2 regions of the Burkholderia territorii genome follow, and region 2 is predicted to be linked to the other one. Evidence: predicted binding sites of a transcription regulator. Region 2 holds the regulator's gene; the other holds the start of a gene.
What was found. Region 2 encodes HrcA, which represses chaperone genes, less so after heat shock. Its sites were predicted from a motif close to TTAGCACTCNNNNNNNNNGAGTGCTAA; they were not measured.

Region 1 (5,408 bases), 130 kb from region 2:
GAGTCGACGATGAACACGATGGCGGCGATGGTGATGATTGCACTCGTGGCGGGCGCCGGGCCCGCGCGGGCGGACGGCGATGCGCCGGTGCGCGTGCCGGTCGACGCCGACGGCGTGCAGCGGGTGGCGATCGTCGGCGGCAGTTATTTCTTTCGTCCGAATCACGTGATCGTCCGCGCGCAGGTGCCGGTCGAGCTGACCGTGTCGGCCGAATCGGGCGTCGTGCCGCACAGTTTCGAGATCGACTCGCCGCAGGCCGGCATCGCGGTGCATACCGAGCTCGGCGCGACGCCGCGCACGTTTCGCTTCACGCCGACCGCCCCCGGCCGCTTCGCCTACTATTGCACGCATCGGCTGCTGTTCCTGCGCAGCCATCGCGAGCGCGGCATGGAAGGTGTGCTCGACGTCGAGGCGGCGCCGTGATCGCCGCGTTGCTGGCCGCCGGCCTGATAGGAGCGAGCATGACAGCCGATCCCGTGACCATTGCTCAGACGCATTTCGACCAGGTCCAGTCGTACCGCGCGACGATCCGCTCGTCGGCGCGCAGCGGCGAGCACGCCGAATTCCGCTACGCGTACTGCAAACCCGGTTTCGTCCGAATGGACTTCGTGTCGCCGCATCACGGCGCGGTGCTCGCATACGACCCCGGCGACGGCAAGGTGCGTCTGCGCCCGTTCGGCGAGCATGCGCTGCCCGCGCTGACGCTGTCGCCGTCCAATCCGCTGCTGCGCGACCGCAGCGGGCATCGCGTCGACCGCTCGGACGTCGGCGTGCTGCTGCGCAACGTGCATGCGCTGCAGCAGGGCGGTGTGACCGTGACCGAAGGCCAGGAGACGATCGGCGGGCACACCACACTGCGCGTGTCAGTGACGGGCGCGCCCGCGCACGTGGTCGACGGCGTGCATCGCTATCGTCTGTGGCTGGACACCGAGGACGGCTTTCCGCTGAAGGTGGTGAGCTTCGCGGACGACGACGACGCGCCGCTCGAAACGGTGACGCTCGACGACGTCGAGATCGACGTCGCGTTTCCCGCCCGCTTTTTCGCGCCCTGATTCCGATTCTGATTCGCGCCGGAGGCAGCATGGCGGAATACCGGTTTTCGACGACGTGGCGCGTGGACGCGCCGCTCGCGGCTGTCTGGGACGCGATCTACCAGGTCGATCGCTGGCCCGACTGGTGGAAGAGTGCAGTGCGGACCGTCGAGCTCGAGCGCGGCGACGCACGCGGCGTCGGCGCGCTGCAGCGATACACATGGAAAGGCGCGTTGCCGTACCGGCTGACCTTCGACATGCGCGTGCTGCGCGTCGAGCGCCCGCATGTGCTCGAAGGTCGCGCGAGCGGCGCGATCGAAGGCGACGGCCGCTGGTCGTTCGCCGGCGACGGCACGCGCACGGTCGTGCGCTACGACTGGCACATCCGCACGCGCGAGCGCTGGATGAACTGGCTGGAGCCGGTCGCGCGACCGCTGTTCGCGTGGAATCACGACGTCGTGATGCGCGAAGGCGCGAAAGGCCTCGCGCGTCTGCTGGGCGCGACGGTCGAGGCGGACGGCCGGACGTTCCAGCCGGTCGCGGGCTGTCCGGACATGTGACGTTCCACGGCGGGCGTTTGGGCCGGTCGGATGCCCCAGCAGGCGTTTTCATGCGATGCCGGACGACCGCGGGAACTCGGCGCTCGACCCGTGTCAAATTGGGGCGGGGGTCGGGAAATCCCGTATCCCGGTCGCTCGCAGTCTTCGGTCTGGATGGTTATGTAATTGTTTTAAATGGATTTTTTCAATTTGCCCACGTCTTTTGGCCGTTCGTCGCCGCGCAAAAAAACCTCCGGCTTCCCTTCTTGAATTTGTCAAAACCCGTCCATATAATTAGCACTCGCTGCACGAGAGTGCTAACAATTCTCTGCCGGGCAACCTGCCGGGCAGATTCCCTAAGCGTTCTTCAATCTCAGTCAAGAGAGGAGTGAATATGAACCTTCGTCCTTTGCACGATCGCGTGATCGTCAAGCGCCTGGATCAGGAAACCAAGACCGCCTCGGGCATCGTGATTCCCGACGCGGCAGCTGAGAAGCCGGATCAAGGCGAAGTCCTGGCCATCGGCCCGGGCAAGCGCGACGACAAGGGCGCGCCGATCGCGCTCGACGTGAAGGTCGGCGATCGTGTGCTGTTCGGCAAGTACGCTGGTCAGACCGTCAAGGTCGACGGCCAGGAACTGCTGGTCATGCGCGAAGAAGACATCATGGCCGTGGTCAACGCCAAGTAAGCGTCCACTGTCCGCACATATTCTCGAGAATTCAAGGAGTTAGAAGATGGCAGCTAAAGACGTCGTATTCGGCGATTCCGCCCGTTCGAAGATGGTCGAAGGCGTGAACATTCTCGCCAACGCAGTCAAGGTCACGCTGGGTCCGAAGGGCCGCAACGTCGTGCTCGAGCGCAGCTTCGGCGGCCCGACGGTCACCAAGGACGGTGTGTCGGTCGCGAAGGAAATCGAGCTGAAGGACAAGCTCCAGAACATGGGCGCGCAAATGGTCAAGGAAGTTGCTTCCAAGACCAGCGACAACGCAGGCGACGGCACGACGACGGCTACCGTCCTCGCGCAATCGATCGTCCGCGAAGGCATGAAGTACGTCGCATCGGGCATGAACCCGATGGACCTGAAGCGCGGCATCGACAAGGCAGTCGCAGCGGCTGTCGAAGAGCTGAAGAAGATCAGCAAGCCGTGCACGACGAACAAGGAAATCGCACAGGTCGGCTCGATCTCGGCGAACAGCGACTCGTCGATCGGCGATCGCATCGCTGAAGCGATGGACAAGGTCGGCAAGGAAGGCGTGATCACCGTCGAAGACGGCAAGTCGCTGGCTGACGAGCTCGACGTCGTCGAAGGCATGCAGTTCGACCGCGGCTACCTGTCGCCGTACTTCATCAACAACCCGGACAAGCAAGTCGCCGTCCTCGAAAACCCGTTCGTGCTGCTGCACGACAAGAAGGTGTCGAACATCCGCGATCTGCTGCCGGTGCTCGAGCAAGTCGCGAAGGCTGGCCGTCCGCTGCTGATCATCGCTGAAGACGTCGAAGGCGAAGCGCTCGCAACGCTGGTCGTCAACAACATCCGCGGCATCCTGAAGACCGTTGCGGTCAAGGCGCCGGGCTTCGGCGATCGCCGCAAGGCCATGCTGGAAGACATCGCGATCCTGACCGGCGGTCAAGTCATCGCGGAAGAAACCGGCCTGACGCTCGAGAAGGCAACGCTGGCAGAACTGGGCCAGGCGAAGCGCATCGAAGTGGGCAAGGAAAACACGACGATCATCGACGGCGCAGGCGAAGCCGTGAACATCGAAGCGCGCGTCAAGCAAATCCGCACGCAAATCGAAGAAGCGACGTCGGACTACGACCGTGAAAAGCTGCAAGAGCGCGTGGCCAAGCTGGCCGGCGGCGTTGCAGTGATCAAGGTCGGTGCTGCGACCGAAGTCGAAATGAAGGAAAAGAAGGCACGCGTCGAAGACGCGCTGCACGCAACCCGCGCTGCCGTTGAAGAAGGCATCGTCCCGGGCGGCGGCGTTGCGCTGATCCGTGCACGTACCGCGATCGCCGAACTGACCGGCTCGAACGCCGACCAGAACGCCGGCATCAAGATCGTGCTGCGCGCAATGGAAGAGCCGCTGCGCCAGATCGTCACGAACGGCGGCGAAGAAGCAAGCGTCGTGGTGGCGGCAGTTGCTGCAGGCAAGGGCAACTACGGCTACAACGCAGCAACGGGCGAGTACGTCGACATGGTTGAAGCCGGCGTCGTCGACCCGACCAAGGTCACGCGCACCGCGCTGCAGAACGCAGCTTCGGTTGCAGGCCTGCTGCTGACGACGGACGCAGCTGTCGCAGAACTGCCGAAGGAAGATGCACCGATGCCGGGCGGCATGCCGGGCGGCATGGGCGGCATGGGCATGGACATGTAATCGACTTCGGTCGATGATGTCCGGGGCGCGCAGCGATGCGCGTTCCAGCCAAAGAAAAAGACCCGCAGCGATGCGGGTCTTTTTTTATGCGCACGTAAAAAGGGGCGGTCATGCCGCCCCGAAGCGAGCGCAGTTTGCGCGCAATGGCGGCGCGAGGCCGCCCCGCACGCGTCAGTGCCGGGCGATCCGCGGCGAGGCCTTGCTGCTTTCCGTCACCGGACGCCCGCCTTCCTCGTCGTTGCTGCGTGCCCAGAAGAACCGGTCGGGCAGATATGCGCCCATGCCGGGCCGGAACGCGTCGCGCACGGCCTGGTACAGGTATTCCTGCGCCTCGCGCACCGCTTCGGGCGGTTCCTGGCCATTGGCGAGCAGCGCCGCGATCGCCGCGCCGAGCGTGTCGGTGATGCCCATCAGCCGGTGCGGCGAGCGATCCCACATGTCCTCGCGAAGCTGGCCTTCCTCGCCGTACAGCGTATTGACGAGCCGGTGCGAGCCCGTTTCCGACGACAGGATGTACTCGCAGCCCTGCGACAGCAGGTGCGACACGGCGGCATCGAGATTCGGCGCTTCGGCATCGCCGTCCGGCTGCGCGAGTGCGATCAGCGTCGCGTGGTCGGCGACCAGCAGCGTCGTCTGCGGTGCGAGCAGGTCGGCGATCGATTCGCGCAGGTCGTCGGCGGCAAGCACGTGCTCGTCGTCGAGCGTGAAGTCCGGTGCGAGCACGAGCGGCACGCCGTCGTAGTCGGCGACCACCTCCGCGATCGCGCTCACGACTTCCGCGCGCGTCGCGGCGCCGATCTTGAACGCCGCGACCGGCATGTCCTCGAGCAGCATGCGCGCCTGGGCGGCGACGACATCGGGATCGAGGCCGGTCACTTCGTCGCAGGCGGCGGAGTCCCGCACGGTGTAGCCCGTCAGGACGGACACACCGTGACAGCCCATGCTCGCCAGGGTCATCAGATCGGCTTGGAGGCCGGAGCCGCCGGTGGGATCGGACAGGCCGAAGGTGAGGACGATCGGAGGGGCGTTGCTGGACATGTAGAAATGGGGCAAGAAAAAAACGGGGAAGCGACAGAACTGCGGACGGCGAGGCGAAGTGGGCATTTGGCCCCCGTGTTGCCCGGCAGGCCGCACTTTTCAGCCATTATGCGGCGGAATTTGGCCCGCACGTCGGAATTTTTAGCGCAGCGCAACGTAGTCGCCGTACTCCAGCGCGATTGCTAGGCAGTCCGGCCCCGACACGGTACCATCATGGCTCCCGAATTTACCGACTTTTCCCGACGCGGCTTAAGATGGAATACAAGAGCTGGATGTGCCTGATTTGTGGCTGGATTTATGACGAAGAAGCCGGGCTGCCCGAAGAGGGCATCGCCCCGGGCACGCGCTGGGAAGACGTCCCGATCAACTGGACGTGCCCCGAATGCGGCGCCCGCAAGGAAGACTTCGAGATGGTCCAGATCTGA
Region 2 (5,408 bases):
CGTGTCGGGCGGCAGCCTGAACTTGCGGGCGGTCGAGTGCAGCGCGTCGAGGCGCGTTTCGACCTGCGCGAGCCGGGCCGGGTCGAGATCGAGGCGCTGCGCATAGTGCGACAGCGAATAGACGGCTTCCTGCAGCTGGATCTCGGCCGGTTCGAGCGAGGCGAGCGCATCGCCGAGCCCGGAGTCGTAATCGGCCAGGCTGCGCAGTTTCGACACGATCGCGCCGAGCTGCGGGAGCATCGCGTCGTCGGCCTCGGACAGCGCGTTGAGCGCACCCTGCACGCCGGCGATCAGGTTCGCCGAATGCGACAGGCGCTTGTGCTCGCTGCCGACTTCGTCCCATTCGCCCGGTTGCGGCGCGAGCTTGTCGAGCTCGGCGAGCTGCCATGCGAGCTTCTCGCGTTCGAGCTGCAGTTCCCGTTCGTGCGCCTTCGCGGCGTCGATCGCCTGCGTCGCGTCGCGCCAGACGCGCCACGCGCGTGCGACGTTCGCGGCATCGGCGACGAGCCCCGCGTGCGTATCGAACAGTTCGCGCTGCGCATCGGGGCGCATCAACAGCTGATGCGCGTGCTGGCCGTGGATGTCGACCAGCATCTCGCCAAGCTCGCGCAATTGCGCGAGCGTCGCGCTGGTGCCGTTGATGAACGCACGCGAGCGGCCGTTCGCGTCGATCACGCGGCGCAGCATCACGGTGTCCTCGGCGTCGAACGCGTGTTCGTCGAGCCAGCGCGCGACGCGGTCGTGCGGCGTGAATTCGGCGGTGATGTCGGCGCGGCCGCAGCCGGTGCGCACGACGCTTGCGTCGGCGCGCTCGCCGAGCGCGAGGGCCAGCGCGTCGATCAGGATCGACTTGCCGGCGCCGGTTTCGCCGGAAAAGACGGTAAAGCCGCTGTCGAATTCGAGATCGAGCGCGGCGACGATGACGAAGTCGCGGATCGAGAGGTGGCGAAGCATGGTGTCGGGCTCGGGTGCGTCAGGACGCCTTGTCGTCTTCGTTCGATGCGTGCTCGTTCCAGTGCAGCTTCTTGCGCAGCGTCGCGTAATAGCTGTAGCCGACCGGATGCAGGAACGGCACCGTGTGCTTCGAGCGGCGCACCTCGATCGTGTCGTTCAGCTCCAGCGAGGTAAACGACTGCATGTCGAAGTTCACGTTGACGTCACGGCCGCCGACGATCTGGATCGCGATCTTCGAATCGTCGGGCAGCACGATCGGCCTGTTCGACAGCGCATGCGGCGCGATCGGCACGAGCACGATGCCCTGGAGTTGCGGGTGCAGGATCGGCCCGGCCGACGACAGCGCGTATGCGGTCGAGCCGGTCGGCGTGGCGACGATCAGGCCGTCCGAGCGCTGGTTGTACATATACCGGCCGTCGACCGACGCGCGCAGCTCGACCATCCCTGAAAAGCCGCTGCGGTTCACGACGACATCGTTGAACGCGAGTGCGTGGTAGATCGGCTCACCGTCGCGCACGATCCGGGCCTCGAGCAGCGAGCGCTCCTCGCGCTCGAACTTGCCCGACAGGATCACCGGCACGAGCGCCTGCATGTCGGCCGCCGCGATGTCCGTGATGAAGCCGAGCCGCCCGTGGTTGATCCCGATCAGCGGTGTCTTGTACGGCGCGAGCTGCCGGCCGATGCCGAGCATCGTGCCGTCGCCGCCGAGCACGACCGCCACGTCCGCGCGCGCACCGATTTCCGCCGGAGTGAGCGCCGGATAGCCGGAGATGCCGATTTCGCGGGCCGTTTCGGCTTCGAACACGACCTCGAAGCCCAGCTTCGCGATGCAGCCAGCCAGCGTGGCGAGCGGCTCGGCGATGCCGGGCGTGTTGCTCCGGCCCACGAGCGCAACAGTATTGAACTGATTACCGGTTTTCATGCCGGCATTACACCATAGCTCGTTGACGAAAAGAACCGGCTGTGTGAAGACAGGGCCGGATCGATCGGCCCGTGCGACAGTGGTCGCGGCCACTCGCCGTGCTCGCGCGGTTGCGCTAAAATTTTCCACCATGCTAGATCCTCGCGCACGAACCCTCCTGAAAACCCTGATCGAACGGTATATCGCCGACGGTCAGCCGGTCGGCTCGCGCACGTTGTCCCGTTATTCCGGGCTCGAGCTGAGCCCGGCAACGATCCGCAACGTGATGTCCGACCTGGAGGAGCTCGGCCTCGTGTCGAGCCCGCATACGTCGGCCGGCCGCGTGCCGACGCCGCGCGGCTATCGGCTGTTCGTCGATACGATGCTGACGGTCGAGGCGCCGATCGACGCCGAGGCCGTCGCGCGCCAGGTGCAGAACACGCTGCAGGCGGGCGAACCGCAGCAACGCGTGGTGGCAGCCGCGGCGAGCGTGCTGTCCAACCTGTCGCAGTTCGCGGGCGTCGTGCTGACGCCGCGCCGCAGCCATGTATTCAAGCAGATCGAGTTCATGCGCCTGTCGGACAAGCGCATCCTGCTGATCATCGTCACGCCCGAGGGCGACGTGCAGAACCGCATGCTCGCGACGCCGCGCGACTATTCGCCGTCGCAGCTCACCGAGGCATCCAACTACATCAATGCGCACTTCGCCGGGCTGTCCTTCGACGAGGTGCGCCGCCGCCTGCGCGACGAGATCGACCAGCTGCGCGGCGACATGACCACGCTGATGCACGCGGCCGTGACGGCCAGCACCGAGGTGCCCGACACCGAGGACACCGTGCTCATTTCCGGCGAGCGCAACCTGCTCGAGGTGGCGGATCTGTCGTCCGACATGGCGCGGCTGCGCAAGTTGTTCGACGTATTCGACCAAAAGACGGGCCTCCTTCAATTGCTCGACGTGTCGAGCCACGCGCAGGGCGTGCAGATATTTATCGGCGGCGAATCGACGCTGGTGCCGATCGAGGAAATGAGCGTCGTGACGGCGCCCTACGAGGTGAACGGCAAGATCGTCGGCACGCTCGGCGTGATCGGCCCGACCCGCATGGCGTATAACCGCGTGATCCCGATCGTCGACATCACCGCGCGGCTGCTGTCGCTCACGCTGAGCCAGCAGTAACCCGAACCGATACCGTTTCGCCATCGTGCCGCGACGCCGCGTGCATCGCCAGTCGGCCGAACGGCCAGCCGACCCGAGCAAGGCGGCCCGCTATAATTGAGGGCCGTCCGACTGCGTGCCCCGAGCACGTTTCTGCCCATGCGTTTCGATCTCGAGCCGCCTTCGAGTGTTGCCGCCTCCCATCGCATCGGCGTGCTGCTGATCAATCTCGGCACGCCCGACGCCCCGACGCCGCGCGCGGTGCGGCGCTATCTGGCCGAATTCCTGTCGGATCCCCGCGTCGTCGAAATCCCGCAGGCGATCTGGCAGGTCCTGCTGCGCACGTTGATCCTGCCGCTGCGCGGCCGCGCGTCCGCGAAGAAATACGCTGCCGTCTGGATGCCAGAGGGCTCGCCGCTGCGCGTGTACACCGAGCGGCAGACCGAAGGCGTGCGCCATCTGCTCGCATCGAACGGCTACCAGGTAACGGTCGACTACGCGATGCGCTACGGCAGTCCGGGCATTGCGCAGGCCCTCGCGCAGTTCAAGCGGGCGGGCGTCGAGCGCGTGCTGCTGATGCCGATGTATCCGCAATACTCGGCGTCCACCACCGCCACCGCATTCGATGCCGCGTTCGCCGCGCTCGCGCGGATGCGCAACCAGCCGGAGGTGCGCACGGTGCGGCAATATGCCGACCATCCGGCCTACATCCATGCACTCGCGGAGCAGGTGCGCCATTACTGGGCGCAGCACGGCCGGCCCGACTTCGCGGCCGGCGACAAGCTCGTGCTGAGTTTTCACGGGGTGCCGAAACGCACGCTCGACCTGGGCGATCCCTATCACGACCAGTGCCAGCAAACGGGCGCGCTGCTGATGGCCGCGCTCGGGCTGTCGACGCTCGAATGCCGTGTGACGTTCCAGTCGCGCTTCGGCAAGGCCGAGTGGCTGCAGCCATACACGGCGCCGACGCTGCGCGAGCTCGGGGAGGCCGGCGTGCGGCGGGCCGACGTGTTCTGTCCCGGGTTTACGGCCGATTGTCTGGAGACGATCGAGGAGATCGGGATGGAGGTGCGCGACGAGTTCATCGCGGGCGGCGGCCAGGCCTTCCACCGGATTCCGTGCCTGAACGGCGCGCCGGCCTGGATCGGCGCGCTGGGCGAGATCGTCGCCGAGAATCTGCAGGGCTGGCCGGTGAAGGCCGCCCAGCCCGAAACGGTGAGTTGAACACGATGAACTACAAGATTTCGACGGAACCCGGCGCCAGGCTGCGCATCGACAAATGGCTGTGGGCAGCGCGCTTCTTCAAGACGCGCTCGCTCGCGTCCGACGCGGTCGACAAGGGCCACGTGAAGATCGGCGGGGCGGCCGTCAAGCCGGCGAAGGACGTGCGCGTCGGCGACGAGGTCGAGATTGCGATCGACGGTGTCGTCTGGCACATTGCCGTGCTCGGCATCTGCGACGTGCGCGGGCCCGCGAGCATCGCGCAGACGCTTTACGAGGAAACGGAAGCGGGGCGCGTGGCGCGGCTCGCCGAACTGGAGCGGCGCCGCACGTATCGCGAGCCGGCGGCGGAACTGCACGGCCGGCCGACCAAGCGCGACCGGCGCATCATCGACAGATTTTCTGGTGGGAGCTGAACATCTGGTCGAAGGTAGCCCGCGCGCTTCCGTATTCGGTCGTGCGGTCGGTCACGGCTCCGGACAGGCAGATGGTGGTGGTGCCGGCAATCAGTACCAGCGCGACCACCGATATGGCAAAGGTCAATTTCACGGTACTCGCCTCGCTCGGACGGTGAATGCAGCGCCAGGTGGATGTCAGGCGGCGGTAAGCTAGGGTAAACGCGCTTTCTCGACGCTTGAATGGAGTGTAGTGCAGCCCCCTGTGGCGAGCTAGTACTTGCCTGGTAAGCGTTGTTACCGGCCGTTTCGTCTGATCTGACGACAAATGCGCGCAATCGGGCAGCGCGCGGTGCGGTTGTTTCGCGGTATTGGCGAATACCGGCGAATAGCCCTCTTGAAATCGCAGTTTTCGCCCTTATTTGCACCAACAATGTGCGGTGCCGCCGGCATACGGTCCGGCGGTTGCCGATTTGGCTTCAACCTCTAATCGACTTTCAGCGACATGGAAAACACGCAAGAGAACCCGGCTACCCAATCGGCCGAAGAGATCGGCAGCGAGAAGCAGGCGGCGCAAGGCGCTGCTCCCGCCGCCGAAGCAGCCGACGCGGCGCTCGCGGAGGCTCAAGCCAAGGTCGCCGAGCTGCAGGAGAGCTTCCTCCGGGCGAAGGCCGAGACCGAGAACGTGCGCCGTCGTGCGCAGGAAGATGTGTCGAAGGCGCACAAGTTTGCGATCGAGGGCTTCGCGGAGCACCTGCTGCCCGTGCTGGACAGCCTCGAGGCT

Region 1: a site for HrcA is predicted at 1,865-1,891, ahead of groES (co-chaperone GroES). Genes of this name have one in related genera too.

What each region holds. Positions count from the first base shown of each region.
Region 1 is NZ_CP013366.1:850,148-855,555, forward strand. Features, by position in the region: gene WS51_RS14550 (cupredoxin domain-containing protein) at 19-423, shown strand; gene WS51_RS14555 (LolA family protein) at 420-1,052, shown strand; gene WS51_RS14560 (SRPBCC family protein) at 1,082-1,591, shown strand; gene groES (co-chaperone GroES) at 1,965-2,258, shown strand; gene groL (chaperonin GroEL) at 2,305-3,945, shown strand; gene WS51_RS14575 (hydroxymethylpyrimidine/phosphomethylpyrimidine kinase) at 4,117-4,983, opposite strand; gene WS51_RS14580 (rubredoxin) at 5,238-5,408, shown strand.
Region 2 is NZ_CP013366.1:719,909-725,316, forward strand. Features, by position in the region: gene recN (DNA repair protein RecN) at 1-954, opposite strand, end outside; gene WS51_RS14030 (NAD kinase) at 974-1,876, opposite strand; gene hrcA (heat-inducible transcriptional repressor HrcA) at 2,007-3,029, shown strand; gene hemH (ferrochelatase) at 3,168-4,232, shown strand; gene WS51_RS14045 (RNA-binding S4 domain-containing protein) at 4,238-4,645, shown strand; gene WS51_RS32530 (hypothetical protein) at 4,617-4,778, opposite strand; gene grpE (nucleotide exchange factor GrpE) at 5,130-5,408, shown strand, end outside.